Regions from separate parts of the Lactococcus sp. LG606 genome, predicted to be linked through region 1. Evidence: predicted binding sites of a transcription regulator. Region 1 holds the regulator's gene; the other holds the start of a gene.
The links. Region 1 encodes NrdR, which represses ribonucleotide reductase genes. Its sites were predicted from a motif close to ACACNATATATNGTGT; they were not measured.
Positions count from the first base shown of each region.

Region 2: the regulator NrdR is predicted to act here: its motif matches at 9,430-9,445, upstream of J0J35_RS06995 (deoxynucleoside kinase).

Region 1 covers NZ_CP071301.1:1,050,436-1,062,733, forward strand. Annotated here, with positions in the region: gene tkt (transketolase) at 1-384, opposite strand, end outside; gene J0J35_RS05110 (PTS ascorbate transporter subunit IIC) at 514-1,881, opposite strand; gene J0J35_RS05115 (PTS sugar transporter subunit IIB) at 1,933-2,232, opposite strand; gene J0J35_RS05120 (PTS sugar transporter subunit IIA) at 2,234-4,171, opposite strand; gene J0J35_RS05125 (pentapeptide repeat-containing protein) at 4,381-5,001, opposite strand; gene J0J35_RS05130 (NADPH-dependent oxidoreductase) at 4,998-5,714, opposite strand; gene dnaI (primosomal protein DnaI) at 5,707-6,591, opposite strand; gene J0J35_RS05140 (DnaD domain protein) at 6,594-7,757, opposite strand; gene nrdR (transcriptional regulator NrdR) at 7,791-8,240, opposite strand; gene trmB (tRNA (guanosine(46)-N7)-methyltransferase TrmB) at 8,244-8,897, opposite strand; gene J0J35_RS05155 (phosphotransferase family protein) at 8,957-9,730, opposite strand; gene J0J35_RS05160 (Veg family protein) at 9,895-10,158, opposite strand; gene dnaB (replicative DNA helicase) at 10,267-11,643, opposite strand; gene rplI (50S ribosomal protein L9) at 11,645-12,097, opposite strand; gene J0J35_RS05175 (DHH family phosphoesterase) at 12,094-12,298, opposite strand, start outside.
Region 2 covers NZ_CP071301.1:1,400,870-1,413,167, reverse strand. Annotated here, with positions in the region: gene J0J35_RS07040 (DUF4097 domain-containing protein) at 1-865, shown strand, start outside; gene J0J35_RS07035 (PspC domain-containing protein) at 903-1,103, shown strand; gene J0J35_RS07030 (PspC domain-containing protein) at 1,138-1,497, shown strand; gene J0J35_RS07025 (biotin--[acetyl-CoA-carboxylase] ligase) at 1,565-2,314, opposite strand; gene metK (methionine adenosyltransferase) at 2,460-3,653, shown strand; gene rny (ribonuclease Y) at 3,953-5,569, shown strand; gene gmk (guanylate kinase) at 5,721-6,350, shown strand; gene rpoZ (DNA-directed RNA polymerase subunit omega) at 6,467-6,826, shown strand; gene J0J35_RS07000 (primosomal protein N') at 6,978-9,305, shown strand; gene J0J35_RS06995 (deoxynucleoside kinase) at 9,552-10,208, shown strand; gene J0J35_RS06990 (TIGR00730 family Rossman fold protein) at 10,205-10,759, shown strand; gene J0J35_RS06985 (nucleoside 2-deoxyribosyltransferase) at 10,743-11,222, shown strand; gene fmt (methionyl-tRNA formyltransferase) at 11,532-12,298, shown strand, end outside.

The DNA of each region.
Region 1 (12,298 bases):
ACCGACAGCATTGGCGATACCTTGTCCTAAAGGACCTGTAGTCGCTTCTACACCATCTGTCCAGTCTACTTCAGGATGCCCTGGAGTTTTTGAGCCCCATTGGCGGAAGTTTTTCAAGTCATCCATTGATACTTTATAGCCTGCCAAGTGTAAAAGACTGTAAAGCATTGCCGAACCGTGTCCTGCAGAGAGGACAAAGCGGTCGCGGTTAGACCATTTACGCCCTGTTTGTGGGTTCACATTCAAAAACTTGCTCCAAAGAACATAAGCCATTGGTGCCGCACCCATTGGCAATCCTGGATGTCCAGAATTTGCTTTTTGGATAGCATCCATTGACAAAGTACGGATTGAATTTACAGCTAACTGATCGGTGTTGTCAAACATATTTTTCTCCATTTAATCTTTTGATAATACATTTTATTATAACATAATTGAAAACGTTTTTTATTTTCATCTTACTAAAAAATCAGATTTCCTGAGCGAAAACTGATTTTTGTAAACATTGACATTGACTTAAACTTTGGCTTTATCTCTGGTATTTAAGACTGCACTAAGAATCAGGACAACAGCGAGAAATCCTAGGATCAGAGCGGCAATTGCACCAGATCCCATTTCACCAACTCGGCCAACAATGATACCTGGAATCAGGTAATCTGTATCCGCAAATGTGGCTGAAGCATCTGCTCCGAAAGCACCTAAAGATGGAATAATGAAAAGAGGTAACCAAGATAAGAGGAGCCCATTAGCAATTGCTCCAATCACTGCTCCACGTCGTCCGCCATTGGCATTACCGAATATTGCTGCTGCTGCACCGCAGAAGAAATGCCCGACAACACCCGGAATGATAACCGTTGTCCCCATAACAAGCATCGCAACCATCGATAAACATCCTGTGATAAATGAAACGAAGAAACCAATCAATACCGCATTTGGTGCATAAGGAAAGACGATTGGTACATCCAAAGCCGGTTTTGAGTTGGGAACCAATTTCTGGGCAATCCCTTGAAAAGCCGGTACGATTTCGGCTAAAATCATACGCACCCCTTGTAGAACAACGACAAATCCTGCTGCAAAAGTTCCTGCTTGAACAAGAGAGAAAATCACAAAGTTTGTACCGCTAGAAAGCTCTGTTTCGACATAAGATGGACCTGCGGCTATAGCTAAAAGGATATAGACTGCAGCCATCAGTAAGGAAATGGATACTGTCGAATCTCGTAAAAAGCCCAATGATTTAGGAATGTTCAACTTTTCTGTTGATTTTTCAGGATCAGGATCACCAAAAGTTTTACCGAGCCATCCTGCAAGAGCATATCCAATATTACCTGTATGTCCCATCGCTACATTATCAGTTCCTGTGATTTTACGCATAAATGGCTGACAAATAGCAGGTGTGACTGTTAAAAGCGTTCCTTCAAAGATACCGCCAAGAAGAATGGTTATCCAAGTTTCGCCCATTCCAGCAGAAACAAGAATCACCGCCGCCATACAAGAAACATAGAGCATGGCTTGACCTGTCAAGAAGATGTATTTAAATCGTGTAAAGCGAGCAAGCAGAATATTCACAATCATCCCGACAAGCATAATCAAGGCCGTCGGTGTCCCGTACTCAACGAGTGCTAAGGCAACCACACCTTCATTGGTTGGGACAATACCTTTCACATGAAAGGCATGTTGGAACATATCGGCAAAAGGTGCAAGCGCACCCACCAAGATACCAGCTCCTCCAACCAAGACCAAGAATCCAGCAAAGGTCTTCACTGACCCTTGAATAACTGCTGTTGCTGGTTTCTTTTGTAAGATTAGTCCAAGCATGGCAATTAAACCAACAAGTAGGGCAGGCGTCGTCGCAACAGAGACAATAAAGTTTAAAACTCCATTCATTTTTTTGTTCTCCTAAGTTTATTTTCGATTCTTTTTAATTACTTTTTTTGCTTAGTTGTGGGCAATCCCTCTTTCATCTAAGACTTTAACCAGTGCTTCACGCGCAGCATCTCGATCAATAATTGAAGACAAAGGCACAATCTTTTCTGTTGGAATATTAGGCAAAGCTGTTGTTAATGTGGACTCCACAAAGAAATAATCCGCAGAATCTGGTGTAGCTGATCCCACATCCATATGATCAAGTTCAAAGTCATTAACATCTAAGCCCATTTCTTGTAAAAGGGCTTGAAGATTCATTTGTACCATAAAACTTGTTCCTAATCCTGATTGACATACACATGCGATTTTCATATTATTCTCCTTCTTTTTCTGCAAAAATTTGTTCGAGTTCTGCTACTGTTTCTACAGTTAGCATTTTGTTGAGTTCATCTTTATTTGATAATATTTGGGTTAAAGTAGATAATGCGCGAAGATGCGTTTCATTATCAATTGCTGCGAGGACAATGAAGATTTTTATCTCGTGTTTGGGATCATCTTGAAGATATACCGGTTGTTCACATCTAAGAAATGACATCCCAAGCTTTTTCACCCCATCTTCAGGACGCGCATGCGGCAACGCAATGCCCATACCTAAATCAATATAAGGGCCAAATTCCTCTACACGATTAATAATAGCTGAAATATAAGAGGGTTCGATTTCTCCTTGATTCAATAATGGCTGAGCTGCAAGCTCAATTGCGCTCCGCCAGTCAAGTTTCTCATCTGTAAAATGAATCTTTTCTTTAGTTAATAAATCTGAAAGCATTACACCTAATGCCTCACTTTCTGTCTTTTTGTTGTTTAGCTTGCGGTCAATAATCCGCGTCAGTTGCTTCTTGGTCGCATTACTTTTAATGTCGACGTAAGGTTCGATAGCACGTAAGATAGCTCTAGCATTTGGTTTATAAAAGCCAGGTAAATTAAAATCTTGTGCTAAGCGATTGTAAAGTCTTGTCTCTTCTTCACTGTCTGGAAAAGCTGACATAACATAGAGTTTTTTATCAGTCATCACAGGTACTGTCGAAAAGATAATATCATAAGAAAAAGCAGGAATTTTGTCCAAATCAGAGACGGTTGTACTCAGGATAAAAGTCATGCTGGGAAACATATTTTCCAATCGTTTACGCATAATTAAACTTGAGCTTATACCGTTTACACATAAGACAATAGCACGAAGACTTTGTGTATACTTTTTTTTATAAATTTCTCCACCAAAGAGAATGACAAAGTAGGCGCGTTCCGCTTCGGAAATTTCTCCACAAGCTTCGTGTAATGGTGATAAAGCAAGGTCCATTAATTCAAACAGAGAGGAATAATCTGTTTTTATTTTGTCCAAAAGAACATTCTCTATTTCGAAGTGGTATTTCAGTCGAAAATAGGCAGGAACCAGATGGGCACGTAAGGCAGCGAAGGTTTTTGTAAAATCTTCAAACTGAACTGCTGCAAGCTTCATTACATTTTCCATAATCTCAAAGCCAATACGATAAAGAAAATCAAAACCAGACTTTTCAAAGTTGCCATCACTCATGCCAATCAGTAATGCTTCAACTTCCAGTACATCTTCCTGAAATATATCTGTTTCTCCAAGATGTGATTGAAGTAAAGCAAGGTATATCAGCATCGGAAGATATCGACTATGGATAACCTGTACACTTAATTCAGCAATTAAGCGGCTGATCTGCTGTCCTACTTGGTGTATAAAGAGGGGATTTTTAAGATTGAGATGCTTCGACAAAACATAGTAATCACTCTCTTCATGGAGTTCTTGTAAGAAACGCCAGGTCGTTTTACGTAATTCTTTCGATGCCCCTTGGAGGTAAAAGCCTAACTTGCGTGAGTATTCTAGACGTATGTTTTCTTTATCTAGCTGCTGACGCAACTTTTTAATATCAGATAAGACAGTGTTTCGACTTACATTTAAAAGGGTCTGAAAATCACTGATGGCTAATACTGAACGTTTAGAAAAGCAAAGTAAATAAATCAGGAATTGACGTTTCTCTTCGCTCAATGTTAGTTCATATTCTTCGATATTAAAGCGGATTTCTTCGAAACTTTCTAGTTTTTCAGGAATCGCTAATACATTATTGGTAAATTCTAGCGGTCTTTGATTTTTATCTTGCAATATTTGATTTAATTCGACGAGTTGTCTCTGAAATTCAGGGCTTTTGAGTCCAGTAACTTCGAGTATTTTATCGAGTTTCCAGAAACGTCTTTCTGAAAATAGTAGGATATCTAAGTTATAACTAAGCATCTTTTTTCCTCACAATTAAATTATAGCCTAATTTTTGCTTCGAAATTAAGCTGTTGGGTCCAAAACAAGAAAACGTTTTCTTTAGTAATTGGACTCTTCTTTAAAAATTTTTTTAATTTAAAAACCGCTTTAGCTCAAAGCGGTTTTTAAATTAAATGGTCAATTCTGATAGGCTATTTTAAAATAAAAAGTCTTGAATCTTCCAAGACTTAGACAATCTCAATTCCATGTAAAGCAGCAAAGAAAGCTGCTTGACTTAGATTAACTTTAATGTTTTTAGCCAGTTCAGGACTCACGTCAAGGCGCTCAAAGGTGTTACTTGAAAAATCAATCCCGGATAAAGCAGTTTCCCAGAAATTCGTAAGCTCCAAGTCGTTCCCTTCAAAGCGTACCTGCTTAAATTGACTAGCAATAAATAGACTTTCTTTCATCATACTGTCTGCAAAGAGCACATTCTTCAAGCGCGCACTTGAAAAATTAATGTAATTAAGCAAACAATCCTGAAATTGGACATCCTGCAAAAAAGCATTGGTAAATTCAGTACCTAGCAATTTACAATCTTTAAAAATACAACGATAAAAACCAAATTTAGAAAAGATAAGGTTAGAAAAATCACACTTTTCAAAAACACAATCCGTAAATTCTAAATCGGCAGTCACATCTAACTCAAAATTGATATTTTGTAGACGACAACCACTGAAAAGTTGTCGTTCCTCTAAATAGATTTCTTGATTTTTCAACTCTACTTGGTAGGCTTCATTATCTTCAAGGGCAGTAAAATCGACAACTTCTAACTCAGTAGGAAGCTTTGGTGAAAGAATTTTCTTCATAAAAGTCCTTTTTCTTTCAGATTTTCTGTAGATGCTTTTTTTTCTGGTTGTCCCCATTGATCAACCATTCGACTTGACCATGTGGAATTGAGACGACGTGAACCAGCATAATCATCTTGAACTTTATCATAGGCGCGCAGTACTTCTTCATCTTGTGGAATATACTTCTCAGGAAATACAACAGCTTCATAAGGTAATCTAGGTTTTACTGGATTTACACGTGCAGGTTTTCCAAGAGCCACAGCAAAAATCGGATAAGTGTAATCAGGCAAGTTTAATATCTCAGAAATTTCTCGTGCTTGATCACGAATTAAGCCGACCATTACACCGCCATAACCAAGAGACTGAGCAGCAAGTAATGTATTTTGACCAGCTACTGCAGCATCGACTGAAGTAATAAGGAGCGATTCTACACCTTCTGGTTGAAACTCACCACCGTTCATTTCAACTGCTATTTTAGCTCGATTAAGATCTCCAACAAAAACCAAAAAAGCAGCACAATTTTTAATTGCTTTTTGGGGCTGTTGGGCAAAAATAGCATCTTTTTGTTCCTGAGATTGCACAAGAATCACCGAATAAGATTGAAAGTTTTTCCAGTTTGGTGCTGCACGTCCCGCATCAACAATCGTTTTTAATACATGTTCTGGAATTTTTTCATCCGTAAAATTACGTACTGAACTATGTTGCATCATCAGATCAATTGTCTCATTCATGTCGGCGATTTACTCCTTCTAAACGAACTTCAGACGCTAAATACTTCACACGCTCCATGACACGTTTTGCTGGCCAGATTTCATCTGCTTTTTTAGTCTCAGCCAAATGTAACTCAAGCTCTGTCATATTTAAATTTGATGTGAAAAATGTCGGAAGATTTTCTTGCATACGATGCTGTAAAATAACTTGCAGAATACTATCGCGTACCCAGGCATTATTGAGTTCGGCACCAATATCATCTAAAACCAAGACTTCAACTTTTTTAATTTCATTGACCCAATATTTCGCATTGTCAAAATCAAGGTCAGAAATAAAGGTTGGATAGTGTAATAAAGTAGTGGAAATGCCTTTTTTCGAGAGCTCATTTGCCATTGCGGCCATAATAAAGGACTTCCCTACGCCAAAGTCACCATAAATATAAATCCCTTTTTCTTGGGGAAAGTTGTCGATAAAGTTTTCCACTTTCCGAAACAAGTCAAATTGATTTTGATTGTCTGTGAAGACATCTGCATAAAAATCTATTTGCTTCATCTCTTTAGGTAAACCAATGATTTGAACACGACGCAATTGATTGCTGACTTCTTGACGATGAGCTAATTCTGCTGTGGTTTGATAGGAAACATCTGCGTAACCATGATTCATAATCAAGACAGGTTCATAGCCATCAGCTGCCCTTTTTTCATGTTCTTCAAATTTTTTTCGCTCTTTAACAAATTCATAAAACTTTGAATAACTACGCTGTACTTCATCTTCAGTCATTTGATTTTCAGAAATAAAAGCTTGAACTTGTTCATTTTTCATCACTTCAGCAACGAGCTTGTCAAAATTTCCACGTACATCTGGGCGCTTACTCAAAAGTTCTCCAATTGATTCCATGCTCAATTCTCCTTCTTATCCTTACGGCGGGAAGCCTTATATTGCTCGAACTTGGCAATATCTTCTGCACTGGTCGTGTTTACATAGCTGGCATTGGACCATTGAGGCGCTTTTTTGACCAGCTTACCTGAATTTTTATAATTTTTATTACTTTTTTGCTTTTGTTCTGCTTGCTGCTGACGTTCCAGTATTCTTTTCACTGCGGTTTCCGCATTGTATACTTTATGGCGCAGCCAATCATTTGCCAGAGTATTGACAAATCGAGCATTGAGACTCGCATTCCCTTGTTGAATCAAGACATAGTGTATCAAAATATTTTGTACTTGATCAGTAATATTTTGCTTGTCTAAATTATTCAAAATCTTCAGTTCTTCTTGCGAAGCAAAACCACCAGCTTGTTGTTTAAGCTTGTTTAAAAAATCACGCGGGGAAACTTCTTTACTAATAACAATCAAATCTTGAAAACCTTTAGGAAATTCCGATAAGGCAGGCAAAGGTTCCGATTTCCCAGCAAGCATTCTTGTTAAGTTAGCTGTATTTAAAGTCTTATCAGCATTGGCAGTTTGCTCAGCTGCTTTAAATAATTCATACCAGTTAAGATCAAATTTTTCCGCCAAACCATAGAGGGTCAAGATATCCTGATTTTCATTTGCAAAAGTCAAATGTTGGTTTTCCATAATGCTCTTAAAAGAGTTCAAGTCAAATTTTTCTGCTTGAACGACTGTCTGAGTCGGTTCAAATTTCACAGCATAAACTTCATGAAATTTTTTTGTAATTTCCAAAGCATCCGGTTCATGTTTTTTTGCCAAAGCTTTAACTTTATTTTCCCCAATACGTGAAATCAATAATTGCTTATAAAATTCGTCTGCTAAAAATTCTTCAAAAGTTAAAGGACTTTTTACCTCCATAAGATAGCCCGGTTGTTGGTCAAATACCCGCACGAGCCCAATCCCTGAAAGTTTATCTAAAGCTTCAATAAAAGGATTGAGACCAAAATCAAGATACTCTAAAAAATGAGAAATCTTGCCCGTCGAAAAAACGCGCAAGAGTTGATAAAGCCCAAAAGCATCTCGCCCAATAATGGGCAAGTAAAGTAGCGAAAAAGTATCAGCATCAAAGCTGATTTTTCCTCGATTTAGAATAGAAAATGAATCGCCTGGTCTCATAGTTCATCCTTTTATTTCTCTTTTATAGAACCGTTAGTCTTTTTTTGTAATCTTTTTAAGTAAATCTTCGATTTCACTCACATCTTTGAAGGAACGGTACACACTTGCAAAACGAACATAGGTAATATCATCCAAATCCATTAATTCTTCCATAACAAATTCGCCGATAACTTCGGTACGTACTTCATTTTTCTCTAAGCGGCGTACTCTCTGTTCGACACGATCAACCAATTTTTCAATAGATTCACTCGTCACTGGTCGCTTACGGGCACTGCGCACTATTCCAGTAATAATTTTATCACGATTAAAAACTTCACGGGTTTCGTCACGTTTTATGACCAAAAGTGGCATTTCTTCAATCCGCTCAAAAGTTGTGAAACGGTTTCCACAATTTTCACATTCACGTCGACGACGAATCATATTATCAGCTTGACGTGAATCTACTACTCGTGACGATTCAGATTGACATTTTGGACATCTCATAGCTTAACCTCTCTTTGGGAATTTTGCTTCTAAACGGTAAATCACTTGCCCCTTGCTTGAGAATTTTGCTTCATACTCTGTCATTACATTGACTTTGGCAAATTCTTCATCTGCGTGCAAGTCTAACCAGACTTTTTCTAAAATCATACCATATTGACTCATACTTGCCAATGAATATTCAAATAGACCACGGTTATCTGTTTTAAAGTGGACTTCACCTTCTGGTGGCAGGATTTGTTCATAAGTTTCTAAAAATGACTTATAAGTCAAACGGCGTTTTTCATGGCGTGTTTTTGGCCAAGGATCACTGAAGTTCAGATAAACACGCGAAACTTCAGCATCCTCGAAGTATTCGGTTAATGCTGCGCCATCAACCAACATCATTTGTACATTAGGTAGGTTGGCTTCCAAAGCCTTGTCTAAAGCGTGAGATAAGACGGATAGTTGCATATCAATTGCAATATAATTAATCTCTGGGTTTTGAGCAGCCATGCCTGTGATAAAACCGCCCTTACCACATCCAACTTCAATATGAATGGGATGATCATTTCCAAAACGCTCTGCCCAACGTCCTTTAAAGTCTGCTGGATTTTCTACAACAACATGTGCGTTACTTTCTAAGTGTTCCGCAGCGCCTTTACGATTTCTTACGCGCATTTTTTCTCCTATTTTTGAAAAAATAAGAAGGCAAGCCTCCTATTTTTATTTTCTAAGTTTTAAAATAAACGGCAAAAATTTTGAAAACGCGCAATTTCTTGCTCTGTTTCCTTAATTTGCTCTCTTGCCATATATTCTGAAATCTGACGTAGGAAAGAAAGTTTTCCATACCAGATTAATTCATGTTCTATATTTTTAGCTGTTTTATAGCCTGCTTGATGGAGCCACTCTTCCCAGTTTTCTGGTTTGATATAGTGTGTTAGAACATGTGCTATATCCACTAAAGGGCTACTTAAAAGAACAGTATCCCAATCTACGAGATAAACTTTATCACTTTCGTCGTCAACCAACCAGTTTTTATGGTTCACATCACCATGAACAACTGTGATATCATCTTCCTTTAATTCTGGAAGATTTTCTGAGAGTTCCACAACGACATTTGAGAGAAAACCATTGGTTTCAAAGATTGAACTTTTACTCAGTACTTGTTCCAAAAGATCAGCCGGAAGCATGACCTCGTTATCTAACTTTTTACAGGCTTCAATAAGCTTTTCGCTTTGATGCAAATGCCGCAAAATTTCACCAATACGTGAATCATTCATTTCATATGGTTTCAACGTATGGCCATTAATCCAAGGTTGAGCAGCTAACATGTCACCTTCTGCTGTACGCTTCGTCCATAAGACTTGTGGCGTAATACCTTCAAGATACACACTTGTCAAAAAAGGGCTACAATTTTTTTTAATAAAAACACGCTTATTGTCGCTTTCGCCAACAAAAGCATTTCCTGAACCACCTTTGACAGGCATCATTGATAGGCTTGAAGATGTCATATTTACTCCTTTCTTTGGATTTTTATATTCTTATGTTTGAGAAGCTTTTTATGTAACCCTATTTGGTGAATGCAACGGCTCCGTAGAAGACCAAGCAAACACTAGATATTGTTGCAGTTAGTTACATGAGCACTCACTACTAGAAAACTTCACAAATAAACAATTTATTTATTTGGATAGTGAATCAAAATTGTTTGAGTCAAGATGTCAGCATATTGATAAGACTCTGTTGTTTTTGGACCACGTGCTGGAATATTTTCAATAACAAAGTGTGTGCCATAAGTCTCAATCAAGTTGACTTTATGACGATTTTCACGTTTACGTCCAAATTGTGATGTAATTTCAATGGTTTGACCAACATGTTCTTCAACTTGTTTTCTGATATCTACGATTTTTCCTACTTCTTGGCTTTGATTTTGGTTATCCATTTTACTCTCCAATTTTTCTCTAGAAATGCAAAGACAGGCGTTTTCCGCCTAGCTTACCATTTTAAATTTTAAATCTTATCCATTATAACATGAATACCCCTAGAAATGCTAGTCTTCATATCTGTTATCGATACTAGCAAATTTGTTGTATTCTTTCAGGAAGAGTAACTCGACAGTTCCCCGACTTCCTGAACGGTTTTTTTCAATAATAACTTCGACTTTATTGTCTACTTCTGGGACATCGTTAAAGCCATCATCCTCGTCATCTGCTCCGGCACGGTCATAATAATCGTCCCGATAAAGAAAGGCGACAATATCAGCATCTTGCTCAATTGACCCAGATTCACGAATGTCTGATAAGACAGGACGCTTATCCTGACGTTGCTCTACTCCACGTGAAAGCTGACTCAAAGCAATGACAGGAACTTTTAACTCTTTAGCCAGAATCTTCAACTGACGTGAAATTTCTGAAACTTCTTGTTGGCGATTTTCTCGTCCTGTCCCCGAAATCAACTGCAAATAATCAATAACGATTAGGCCAAGATTGCCTGTTTCCTGTGCGAGTTTACGAGAGCGTGCCCGTATTTCTGTAATCTTGATCCCTGGAGTATCATCAATGTAAATACTTGCTTTCGAAAGTGTCCCCATAGCAATAAAATACTGGTTCCACTCTTCGTCATTAAGCTGACCGGTACGTAAGTTATGCGATTCAATCGTTCCTTCAGCTGCAAGCATCCGGTTAACAAGGCTTTCTGCACCCATTTCCAATGAAAAGATAGCCACCGTTTTATCTTGTTTTGTCCCAATATTTTGTGCAATATTTAAAGCAAAAGCAGTCTTACCCACGGCTGGACGTGCAGCAAGAATAATAAGTTCCTCCTCATGGAGACCAGTCGTCATGGCATCCAAGGCCGGATAACCTGTCGCGATACCTGTAATCGTTGATTTTTGTTTAGCCCGTTCTTCCAGATCGTCTAGGTTCATCGACAAGACGTCTGAAATCCGACGAAAGCTTGATGTATTACGCCCTTGCTGCACATCAATCAATGACTTTTCAGCTTCCGCAAGAACATCCTCGGCTGGATCTTCCTGACTATAAGCTTTCTCTACACTTTGTGTTAATTTATTAATCAACTGACGCAGTAAAGATTTTTCAGCAACAATTTTTGCGTAATAGGAGGCATTAGCAGCCGTTGGTGTTGCAGTAGCAAGCTCAGCAATGTAAGCAATGCCCCCGATAGTCTCTAAGTCGTTTTGATTTTCTAAAAGCGAGCGGACAGTTAACACATCAATCGCTTCACGATTGTCCGACAAGTGTTCCATGGCTCGGAAAATAATCTTGTGTGCGTTTTTGTAAAAGTCATCCGTAGAAAGAAATTCTTTCACTTCAATCAAGCGGTCACTATCAAGGAAAATAGCCCCCAAAACGGCTTGTTCGGCGGCTAAATCTTGTGGTGGTGCTTTGATAATATCAATATCAGGCATGTTATCTCTCGCTTACTTTGACCTTGACTGTAGCTGTTACATCACGGTGCAATTTGATTGGAACATCTTTAATTCCAAGCGCTTGAATCTTATTAATCAATTGAATTTTACGTTTGTCTACTTTAACATCCAATTGACTTTGAAGTGCTTTCGCGATATCTGCTTTATCCACAGCACCGAAGGTGTGACCTGTCGTTCCAACCTTCATCTTGATTTCAACCATTACATCATCTTGTTCAAGACGTTCTTTCAATGCTTTAGCTGCTGCGAGCTCTTCAGCTTCTTCTTTTTCTTTAGCTTTTGTTTTACCTTGAAGTTCTGCTACAGCAGCACTTGTTGCAACTTTTGCTAAATTTTTCTTAAGGAGAAAGTTATTTGCATAACCTGTTGGTACTTCTTTGATTTCGCCTTTTTTTCCTTGTCCTTTTACATCTGCTAAAAATACTACTTTCATTGTTCGTTCTCTCTTTCCTTAATTAATGCGATGAGGTCCTTTTTGACTTCATCGATATTTCGTTCGTATATTTGTGTTGCGGCGGCATTAAAGTGTCCGCCACCTCCCATGGCTTCCATGATCGTTTGGACGTTATAGTCTTTAAATGAACGCGCCGAGATGGAAATATAACCATTTTGATGATTTGTAATAGAGAATGCT
Region 2 (12,298 bases), 350 kb from region 1:
AGTATTTAAAGATGCTTCGAAAGCAATCGATGACAATATCGACTTCTCTAAAGGCTTTCCGAAAGTAAAATCAACAGTAAAAACTGTGGAAAAAGATATTGACGGCGACTTTCATTCCGTTAATTTAGACATTAAGGCAGGTAAAATTTCCGTTTATCCTGGTGAAAATGCTCATGTAAAAGCTGAATACAGAATTTACGGTGCAGTGGATCAAGAAAAAATTGATGAATATCTGGCTGAAAAAACAAAACTCGAAGTTAACGACGGCGTTTTAGAGATTACGACATCTGATAGCTTGCGTACAGCTGTTAATTTGGAACTTTACTTACCTGAAAAAGTGTATGAAACTTTTGATTTCAAGTTTGCACATGGGGATATTAAAGTAGAAAAAATAGCAGTGGATAACTTAGAGATTGATCAAGTCAATGGTGAAGTTGAACTTGTGGAAACAACCAACAAAGACATTAACGTAACTATTAAAAATGGTGAAATTAAAGTTTTAGATGGTTCAACAAATGTTTTGAAGTTGAATTCAGTCAATGGTAACATTCGAGTTACATCAGCTTTTGAAGATGGAGATGTCAACTTGGTTAATGGGAATATTCTCTTGACACAAAACCAAGATACACCAAGAAAATTAATGGTGAAAAATGTCAATGGTGATGTGAAACTTTCTGTACCAGAATATCTCGGTCTTGTTGGACATGTGCGTACAGTCTTTGGTGGCTATAAAACACGTTTGAACTTGGATAATCCTTTTGAAGCAAGTCGTAACGGTGCGGCAGTCGTTCGTACTGGTCCAGATACTTTAACCTTTGAACTCGAAACAAAATCAGGAACAATCTGGCTTAAAGATATTGACTAAGCAGAAATCCTTCCAAACTTTTTAGAAAGGAAAACATATGTCTAAAAGACAACTTACAAAATCATCGAGTAACCGTATGCTGACGGGGACCATAGCTGGCGTAGGCGAGTATTTTGGCTTAAGTCGTGATATAATTACACTAATGCGTATTTTGTATGTGTTCTTCGCTTTAGGAAGTTTTGGAACACTTGCACTTGTATATATCGTAGCGAGTTGGCTAATACCTAGCCCTCATTAATCATTCGAAGGACAGCTTCTAGAAAGGAAAGAAAATGTCTCAAAAACAATTAACAAAATCACCAAACAATCGAATGTTGACGGGTACGATTGCAGGTATCTGTGAATACTTTGGTTGGAGCCCTGATATCATTACTTTTGTACGGATCTTGTATGTCCTCTTAGCTTTCGGAAGTTGGGGAAGTCTTATTCCTGTATACTTTATTGCCAGTTGGATTATTCCAAGTGCTGGAAGTAATGCTGGGAGACAAAACTACCGCAGAACAAATGAAGAAAACTGGTCAAGCTATGCGGACCGTTGGCAAAGCAAATCTTCATCTCACTCATCTGGCCGTAAGATGAAAGAGGCTGAACCAGTTGAAGATGAGAAAAAAGATGACTGGTCAGATTTTTAAAAAATAATAATTCCGAATTTCCTAAACTCCTAATAATATAAATGAAAAAATTAAAACTGGACGTCCATCACGTCCAGTTTTTTAGCGAGATTTCACCGCTTGAGAGAGTTTTTATCTGACCATCTTCAAGGTGAACAATGAGTTGACCAGATGGTGTTAAGTCTACTGCGGTACCTCTATATAAGACTTTATTTTCCTCAAATTCTACTGTTTTCCCAAGAATGAAGGAATGAGTTTTATAAATTTCAAAGAAGTCTCTTTTAGAGAGCTGATGAAATTCTGACCAGATTTTGGCAACAAGCTCAGAGCGTGTTATTGTAGGAGTTTCTGTAAATAATGAGCTGGCTTTGTGAGCGATTGCTTCAGGAAATGTTGAAATATGAAAATTTATTCCGATGCCCAAGGCGACCTGCAAACTCGTATCTGGTTGGACTTGGGCCTCTGCGAGAATTCCTACAATTTTTTTATGATTGAGATAAATATCGTTAACCCATTTAATATCTACTTTCTTTGTGGTCAGTGTTTCAATTGCTGAAACGACAGCTGCAGCGGCAAGCAGTGTGTAATTAGGCAGAGTTCCCAAAGATCCGACAGGCTTTAAGAGGAGTGTCATATAGATACCTCCTTCAGGGCTGGCATAATATTCCCGCCCAAAACGGCCATAAATACCTGATTGTTTTTCAGACATATATAAAGTGTTGGCTTGACCATCAGCTTTAGCATCCAACTGTGTGGAGATGGATTCATCAAGGATTTTAACGTCGTTTAACCAAGGATTAGCATCTAAAATAATTTTTTTATCTAAAGGATCTTTCATTTAGGCAAAGTATATCAAAAATTCTCTTTTTGTGCTAAAATAAAGGAGTTACAATTTCCGATGGCGGGAGAAGACTCTCCAAGTGAGCAATCACTACCATTAAGCCTGTAACCGAAAAATACTTAAGAAGTAGGGGAAATAAAGAATGTCAGAAAAACGTCTATTCACATCAGAATCAGTTTCAGAAGGACATCCAGATAAGGTCGCTGACCAAATCTCGGATGCTATCCTTGATGCCATTGTGGCACAAGACCCAGATGCACACGTAGCCTGTGAAACAGTAGTTTACACAGGTACAGTTAATGTATTTGGGGAGATATCAACATCAGCTTATGTTGATATTGCTGGAGTGGTTCGTGAGACAATCAAAAATATTGGCTATACAGACAGTGAAAATGGATTTGACTACAAATCAGTCGGTGTCCATGTTTCACTTGTAGAGCAGTCACCAGATATTGCCCAAGGGGTAAACGAAGCAGAAGAAGTTCGTGGTAAAGATGGAAAAATCATTGATCCACTTGATCTTATCGGTGCTGGTGACCAAGGGATGATGTTTGGTTATGCAACCAACGAAACAGAAGAATATATGCCACTTGCGATTTCACTTAGCCATAAACTAGTGAAAAAATTATCAGACTTACGTAAGTCAGGTGATATCAGCTACCTTCGTCCAGATGCAAAATCACAAGTTACAGTAGAATATGATGAAGCAGGACAAGTTAAGCGTGTAGATACAGTGGTTATTTCAACACAACACGCAGCTGAAGCTACTAATGAAGAAATTCGCCGAGATGTCATTGAAAAAGTAATCAAGGAAGTTATTCCGGAAAATCTTCTTGATGATGAAACAAAATACTTTATTAATCCAACAGGTCGCTTTGTTATTGGTGGACCTCAAGGAGATTCTGGTTTGACTGGCCGTAAAATAATCGTAGACACTTATGGTGGGTACGCACCTCATGGTGGTGGTGCTTTCTCAGGTAAAGATGCCACAAAAGTTGACCGTTCAGCTTCATACGCAGCACGTTATGTTGCCAAAAATATTGTTGCTGCCGGTTTGGCAGATAAAGCTCAAGTCCAATTGTCTTATGCGATTGGTGTAGCTACACCAACCTCTGTAAATATTGAAACCTTTGGTACTGGAAAAGTTTCTGACGACATCTTATTGGCAGCTATCCGTCAAAACTTTGATTTGCGTCCGGCTGGTATCATCGAAATGCTAGATTTGCTCCGCCCAATTTATGGACAAACAGCCGCTTATGGTCATTTTGGTCGTACAGACATTGATCTTCCATGGGAACGTTTAGACAAGGTTGAAACACTTAAAGAATTGCTTTAAACAACAAAACTGTGTTATTATGCACAGTTTTTTTATTTTATAAAAATGCTATAAAGGACGTTATTACGCTATTGCTTTACTGGTTTTACTAATCATAATCTTTCATCTTTCGCTCTGCAGGATATCATGCTTTTAAAATCAAAATGTTAAAAAGTTGAAAGCGGTAAAATACTTAATTGAAACATATCCTAAAAAATGGTAAAATATAGGGAGTGTTTCTCTGCAAACACACATGAATTATAATCAAGCTATCTGCCTTATTGAATCGCGATAAGGCAGGTATGAATAAAAGGAGACAAATGAACGTCATATCACTCGTTCTGCTTGTCTTGTTGATTGTATTGGTTATTGCCTTTATTTTTTATGCCCAAAATATTAAGAAAAACAAGCAAGATGCTGAGAGTCTTTTTATGCAGGCAGAAAACAAGGCAAATGAGATAACGGCAAATGCACAGCGTGATGCTGCTCTTGTAAGAAAAGAAGCGGAAATCCTGAGGGACGAAGCAGAAGCATTCAAGAAAGAAGCGCGCTTTAATCTTCGCGAAGAAGAACAAAAGCAACGCCGTGAAATCGAAGATGAATTTAAGCAAGATCGTAAGGAGTTAAAAGAAACTGAACAACGCCTAAAACAACGTGAAGAAGTTCTAGACCGTAAGGATGATAAACTTACAAATAAAGAACGTAGCTTAGACTCTAAAGAGGAAGCGCTCTCTAAAAAAACTGATACACTCAATAAACGTGAGCAAGAACTTTTAGAAATTGAAGAAAAGAAACAAGAAGAATTAGAACGTATCGCTGCTTTAACAAAAGATGAAGCGAAAGAAATCATTCTTAGTGAAACCCGTGATGGTTTAACCAAAGAAATGGCACAGCTGATACGTTCAAGTGAAGAAAAAGCACATGCTGAAGCTGATAAACGTGCGAAAAACATTGTTTCACTTGCAATCCAACGTGTCTCTAGTGATTCGGTGGCTGAACAAACGGTATCAGTAGTTACTTTACCAGATGATGGCATGAAGGGACGGATTATCGGACGTGAAGGTCGGAATATCCGCACCTTTGAAGCCTTGACGGGTATCGACGTAATTATTGATGATACTCCAGAAGCTGTTGTATTATCTGGCTTTGATCCGATTAGACGTGAGATTGCACGAATGACCTTGGAGCAACTGGTTCAAGATGGTCGTATTCACCCTGCACGTATTGAGGAACTTGTTGAGAAAAATCGCAAAGCATTGGATCACAAGATGCGCGAGTATGGCGAACAAGCTGCCTTTGAAGTGGGAGCACATAACCTCCATCCAGATTTAATGAAAATCATGGGTCGCTTGCATTTCCGTACTTCTTATGGTCAAAATGTTCTTGACCATTCAGTTGAGGTGGCAAATGTTGCTGGAAACCTTGCTGGAGAGATGGGCGAAAATGTGAGTCTTGCAAAACGTGCCGGCTTCTTACATGATATCGGTAAAGCTCTGGATCATGAAGTTGAAGGTAGCCACGTCGAGATTGGTACAGAACTTGCACGTAAGTACAAGGAAAATCCAATCGTTATTAATACTATTGCGAGTCACCATGGAGATACAGAACCAAACAGTAATATTGCTACTTTGGTTGCTGCAGCTGATGCTTTAAGTGCAGCGCGTCCTGGGGCACGTCGTGAGTCGATTGAAAATTATATTAAACGACTGCGTGATTTGGAAAATATCTCAACAAGTTTTGACGGTGTTGAAAGTGCCTTTGCATTACAGGCAGGACGCGAAGTTCGTGTCATGGTTAAGCCAGAAAAGCTTACAGATGATCAAATCGTAATTCTTGCACGAGATGTGAAAAATCGTATTGAAGACGAGATGGATTATCCAGGAAATATTAAAGTTACAGTTATTCGTGAAACACGAGCTATTGACTATGCAAAATAAAAAGTACTCCCAGCAGTGCTTTTTATTTTGAGGAAGAATAAAAAAGTTATGTTACAATTAAATTAATTAAAGTTACTTTGTATTACGCGAAGTGGATATATAAGCCCAACTTTGCTAGAATAGATTGTAAACAATAAGTGAGGTTAAAAAGATGCCCGAACGTGGTTTATTAATTGTCTTTTCTGGTCCTTCGGGAGTAGGAAAAGGTACTGTCCGTGCGAAAATTTTTGAAAATGAAAATAACTTTGATTACTCTGTATCAATGACAACACGTGCACAACGCCCTGGTGAAGTAGATGGAAAAGATTATTATTTCCGCACACGTGAAGAGTTTGAAGAAATGATACGTAAAGGTGAGATGTTAGAGTATGCTGAATATGTCGGCAATTACTACGGTACACCTTTAACCTATGTCAATCAAACTTTAGATGAAGGTAAGGATGTATTTCTTGAAATCGAAGTGCAAGGAGCCTTGCAAGTTAAGGAGAAAGTACCAGATGGTGTATTTGTCTTCTTGACGCCCCCGGATTTGGAGGAGCTACGTGGTCGACTTGTTGGCCGTGGTACTGATAGTGCAGAAGTAATCAATAACCGGATGATGAAAGCAAAAGAAGAAATTCGCTTGATGAGTGAATACGACTATGCTGTTGTCAATGATAAGGTTGAACTTGCTGCAGAACGTGTCATCAAGATTATTGAGGCAGAACATTATCGTGTCGATCGTGTAATGGAGCGTTATGCACATATGATTGAGAAGTTAGACGAAGACGGTAAAAATTAAAAACAAGAGGCTTGAGATTTTAGCTGAAAGACGCTTAGGTTGTTTTAAATAAGAAGAACCCATTGGTGACTGAGATCCAATGAAACAGCGTACAGAAAAGAAAAGAGGAAACTGATATGATGTTAGAACCTTCAATTGACAAATTACTCCAACACGTGGATTCAAAATATTCACTCGTTGTTTTGGAAGCCAAACGTGCTCATGAATTGCGTGATGGCGAACGTCCTACAATGGAATTTAAATCTGTTAAACGTACATTACAAGCCTTGGAAGAAATCGCGGCAGGAACAGTAACGATTCACCCTTCGCCAGATGCTAAACGTGAAACATTGAAAGAAAAACGTGAATTAGAACGTCTTCAACAAAAAATGGCTGAAAAACTTATCCGCGAACAAATCGCGAAAGAAGAAGCCGAAGAAGAAGCAAAACAAAAAGGTAATCGTGCAGCTAAAGCAGCTGCAGCTGCAGCTGAATAAGAAATGGTACCAGCTTTCAAAGATTTATTTTATATAGAAAATCTTTGGAAGTTTTTCTTTATCCCAAATTCAGAGTTGACATTCGGTTAACTCTTTTTGCTATAATTAAATTATTATATTTAGATACAGAAAAAGTAAGCAGAGGAGAAAAATGTTCAAAAAAATAGCACGAATTATTGTAGATGTTCCTCTGATGCAGACAGACAAACCGTTCTCCTATGCTATTCCTACAGAATTGCAAGAGATGATTGAGCCAGGAATGCGCGTTCATGTTCCCTTTGGTAAAGGCAATCGGCTAGTTCAAGGAATTATTATTGAAAGTGTAGATGAGGAAGAAGAGGGACTCAAAGAAATAGCGGAATTGCTCGACTTAGAGCCTGTCTTGACAAAGGAACAACTCTGCTTGGCAGATGAAATGCGCCATACTGTCTTTTCTTACAAAATTTCTTGCCTTAAAGCCATGTTGCCTAATTTATTGAATTCAAGCTATGATAAGATTTTGACTAATCAAGAAGGCATTCAAACCAAATGGAGCGCGCTTAGTGAAAGTCAAAAAGTCCGAGCATTAAAAGATGTCAAGTCAGGAAAGTTATCCGTTAGCTACTCTGCAAAATCAAAAGAAAATAAGAAAACAGAAAAGTATTTAAAGGCTAATGCTAAATTGGCTACCTTTGAGATTGGCAAAGCGGCCAAAAAAAGAGCAGAATTGAAAGATTATCTTTTAAACCAAGAAGCAAGTGTGCGTCAAAAAGACTTACCATTTTCTTCGGCTATCATCAAGTATTTTATAGAAAATGAACTTGTTGAAGTGACTGAAAAAGAGATTTCAAGGACAGCGGCTGTTTTTGAAGCTGTCGTTCCTGATAAAGCAAAAGTTTTGAATAATGAGCAGCAACTTGCCTTTGAGGCAATTGTTTCTTCTGCAGAAAAGCCCTTTTTACTGGAGGGAATTACAGGATCAGGAAAGACAGAAATTTATTTACAGGTTATTGAACATTTTTTGGAAAAGGGACAAACTGCAATTATGCTGGTGCCTGAGATTTCTCTAACACCACAAATGTCTAATCGTTTTATTGCGCGCTTTGGGGGAAAAGTTGCGATTATGCATTCGGGACTTTCGGATGGTGAAAAATATGACGAATGGCGTAAGATAAAGGAAGGACGAGCTCAGGTTGTTGTGGGGGCGCGTTCCGCTATCTTCGCACCTTTAGAAAATATTGGGGTTATTATTATTGATGAGGAGCATGAAACAAGCTACAAGCAAGATTCAAGCCCACGTTACCATGCCAGAGATATTGCCTTATTACGTGCACAATATCATCATGCACGGTTAGTTCTCGGTTCAGCGACCCCTAGTCTCGAAAGCCGAGCACGTGCTCAGCGAAATGTTTATCATTTATTGACACTCACACATCGAGCTAATGACCAAGCTTTCCTACCTGAAGTTCAAATCGTAGATATGCGTAATAACCTTAGTGACAAGTCGGCCAATTTCTCAGATATTTTACTACAAAAAATTCGCGAAAAAATTGAGCGAAATGAACAAGTAATCTTGATGCTTAACCGTCGGGGTTATAGTTCTTTTGTGATGTGTAGAGATTGTGGTTTTGTTGTTGAATGCCCGAACTGTGATATTTCTTTGACCCTTCATATGGATACGAAAACTTTGAATTGCCATTATTGTGGTCATCAAGAGGGGATTCCACAAGCGTGTCCGAGCTGTCAAAGTCGAAAAATACGGTATTATGGCTCAGGTACGCAGAAGGTTCAAGAAGAATTAGAAAAACTTCTACCAGAAATCCGCATTTTACGTATGGATGTAGATACAACAAAAACAAAAAATGCCCATGAGAAAATTTTAAATAAGTTTGGTCATCATGAGGCAGATGTACTTTTAGGAACACAAATGATAGCGAAGGGACTGGATTTTCCTAATGTGACACTGGTCGGTGTGATTAATGCGGACACTGGTTTAAATCTCCCCGATTTTCGGGCAAGTGAGCGCAGTTTTCAGCTGCTCATGCAAGTTGCAGGACGTGCTGGGCGTGCGGATAAAAAAGGTGAAGTTATCATCCAAACATTTAATCCAGGTCACTATGCGGTTAAACTTGTTGCTGATCAAGATTATGAAGCCTTCTACCGTCAAGAGATGTATTACCGGCAACAACTTTCTTATCCGCCCTATTATTTTACGGTTCAGATCTTAGTTAGTCATAAGGATGAGGATACAGTTGCAAAAAAAGCTTATGAGATAGCAAGCATAATTAAGGTCAGTTTATCAGAGAAGGCTAAAATATTAGGACCAACTCCAAAACCTATTGCACGAACACATAATCTTTATCATTATCAGATACTGGTGAAGTATCGTTTTGAGGAGCAACTGGAAGAAGTCTTAAATCAGGTCCTTGATTTAACACAAAAACGTGAAAATAAAGATGTTAGAGTTCTTATCGATAGTGAACCCCAAAGTTTTGTATAAAAATGACAAGCTACTTGTCGTTTTTTTTGTGGAACATTGTCTGAATTTTATCAGGTTTTCATTGCTTACATTTTTAAAGTTAGCACTATATGTTGTGTTGTGTTATAATTAAAAATGCCTTTAACCACTACATGTTGTGTTTGTGCGTTGGGGCGATTTTGAACAAAAAAAGTGTGTTCATGAGCTCAATGAACCTTTTCAAATAGTATTCTGGGAGTAAGAATACAAAAAGTTAGGAAGGAAAAAATGGCAGTGTTAGTATTAGCTGGAACAATTGGAGCTGGCAAAAGTTCACTTACAGAGATGTTAGCAGAAGAGCTGGGAACAGAGGCGTTCTATGAGAGTGTAGATGATAATGAGGTTTTGCCTCTCTTTTATCAAGATCCACAAAAATATGCCTTCTTGTTGCAAATCTATTTTTTAAATAAGAGATTTGACTCGATTAAAAGAGCACTTTCGCATAACAATAACGTGCTTGATCGTTCAATTTATGAGGACAGTTTGCTTTTTCACCTGAATGCAGATTTGGGACGAGCAACAGAGATTGAAGTAGAGGTTTATGATGCTTTACTGGAAAATATGTTAGAGGAAATCAATACGCTAACTTTTAAAAAGCGCCCTGATTTATTGATTCATGTAAGTGTATCTTTTGAAAAAATGTTGGAACGTATCCAAAAAAGAGGACGCGAATTTGAACAATTGGAATACGATAGTTCATTGTATGGCTATTATCAAGAGTTAAACAAGCGTTACGAAAAATGGTTTGAGGATTTTGATATTTGTCCTAAAATTCAGATTGACGGCGATAAGTATGATTTTGTTGAGGATGAAGAAGCAAAATTGTTTGTCCTTGAACAAATTAAAGATAAACTCGCAGAAATTGAGAAGGAGAACAACAAATGAATCTGACTGTTTTCTTATCGGCTCGTGATGGGAAAAATCCGACACATTTATTACGTAGCAAGAAACTCGGTGAAGCGATAACGCGTTGTGGACATACCTTAGTTTATGGAGGTTCCCAAGAAGGATGTATGGGTGCTGTATCAGATGCGGTGCTAGAGAATAAAGGACAAGTTATTGCTGTTTACCCGGATGGGGTTTTGCCTTTAGAACCACCTCGCCAAAATGCAACAGAGCTCTATCTGGCCAAAAATATGGATGAACGCAAGCGCAAGTTGATTGATCTGGGCGAAGCTTTTATTATTTTGCCTGGAGGATTTGGGACAATGGAAGAAGTTTTTCAACTCTTGACAGAAATGAGTATTGGGCAAACAGCAATTCGCCCAGTTATTTTCATTGATAAAGACTTTTATCTTCCTTTATTTAATATGATTCAACAACAAACCCAAGAAGAAATGTTATCTTTAGAAGTTTTAGAAGCCGTTCATCTTGTTGAAACAACCGAACAAGCAATGGAGTTATTAGGAGATTTAAATTATGAACAAGCCATTTGAACAGGCAGTAAAAGTATATCTTGCAGCACCCTTTTTCAGCGAGAGTCAAATTCAAAAAGTGAAAAAATTAGAAGCAGCACTTGCAAGTAATGAAACAGTAGCGTCTTATTTTAGTCCGATGCGTTGCCAACGTCCAGAAGGATTAGCAGAGGATATTGAGCCATTTACACCAGTGTGGGCAAAAGCTACGATGGAAAACGATGTTAAAGAAGTTGAAGCTGCTGATGTGATTGTTGCCATCTTGGATTATGATGGCCAGGATACTGATTCGGGCACTGCATGGGAATTAGGCTATGCGATTGCGAAAGGCAAACCGACTTTCTTAGTACGTTTTGAGGAAGATGTACCGGGAAATATTATGCTCACAGAGCGAAATACCGCCTTCTTTACCGAAGCTGAGCAAGTAGAAACATATGATTTTATGGAAGCTCAAACTATACCTTATACCGGCAAATATATATAGTTATTATTTATTTTTTATTCATTTCGGGGCGAACAAATAACAAAAAGAGAGGTATTGATTTTCTCTCTTTTTTCTTTTTTATCGTAAAGAAGAGTTATGCTGAGTTGAAAGCCTATAATTAAGGGTATGAAAAGGAATAGGGAGTAAGAAAATGTTATAATAAAGGGCACACATTTTTTATAGGATAAGAAAAAATTTTTTATGAAAAATAAAAGAGGAGGATAAAGAGCACGAGTAACCTGTTCAAGGAAATTATCATGAACTTGAAATATTAAGAAAAAGGTTTAGACAACGTGTTAAAATAATACTATGACAAAAACGAAAATCATATTTATGGGGACACCTCAGTTTTCTCAAACGGTTTTGCAAGGATTAATTGATAGCCAACGTTATGATATTTTAGCTGTGGTGACGCAACCAGATCGTAAGGTGGGACGTAAGCAAGAACTTCGACAAACACCTGTAAAAGAGTTAGCATTGAAAGCTAACTTGAAAATTTTACAACCAGAGAAATTATCTGGTTCACCTGAAATGGAAGAATTGTTAGCCTTTGGCGCTCAAGGTGCAGGTATTGTAACGGCAGCCTTCGGACAATTTTTGCCGGGGAAATTGCTTGATGCAATGGCTTTTGCGGTAAATGTTCACGCGTCTTTATTGCCTAAATACCGTGGCGGAGCACCTATTCATTATGCAATTATGAATGGCGAAAAAGAAGCAGGCGTGACCATTATGGAGATGGTTAGAAAAATGGATGCAGGCGATATGGTTGCAAAAGCTTCTACTCCGATTTTAGAAGAAGATAATGTAGGTACAATGTTTGAAAAATTAGCTGTTGTCGGTCGTGACCTTCTTCTTGAAACACTCCCTCTCTATGTTGCAGGAGAAATCAAGCCAGAAGCACAGGATGAAACGCAAGCTACTTTTTCGCCAAACATTAGTCCTGAAGAAGAAAAAATAGACTGGACAAAAAATAATCGTCAAATCTTTAATCAGATTCGCGGTATGAATCCTTTCCCTGTGGCACATACCACATGGAATGAAGGGCGTTTCAAAATCTACAATAGTCGTCCCATTGA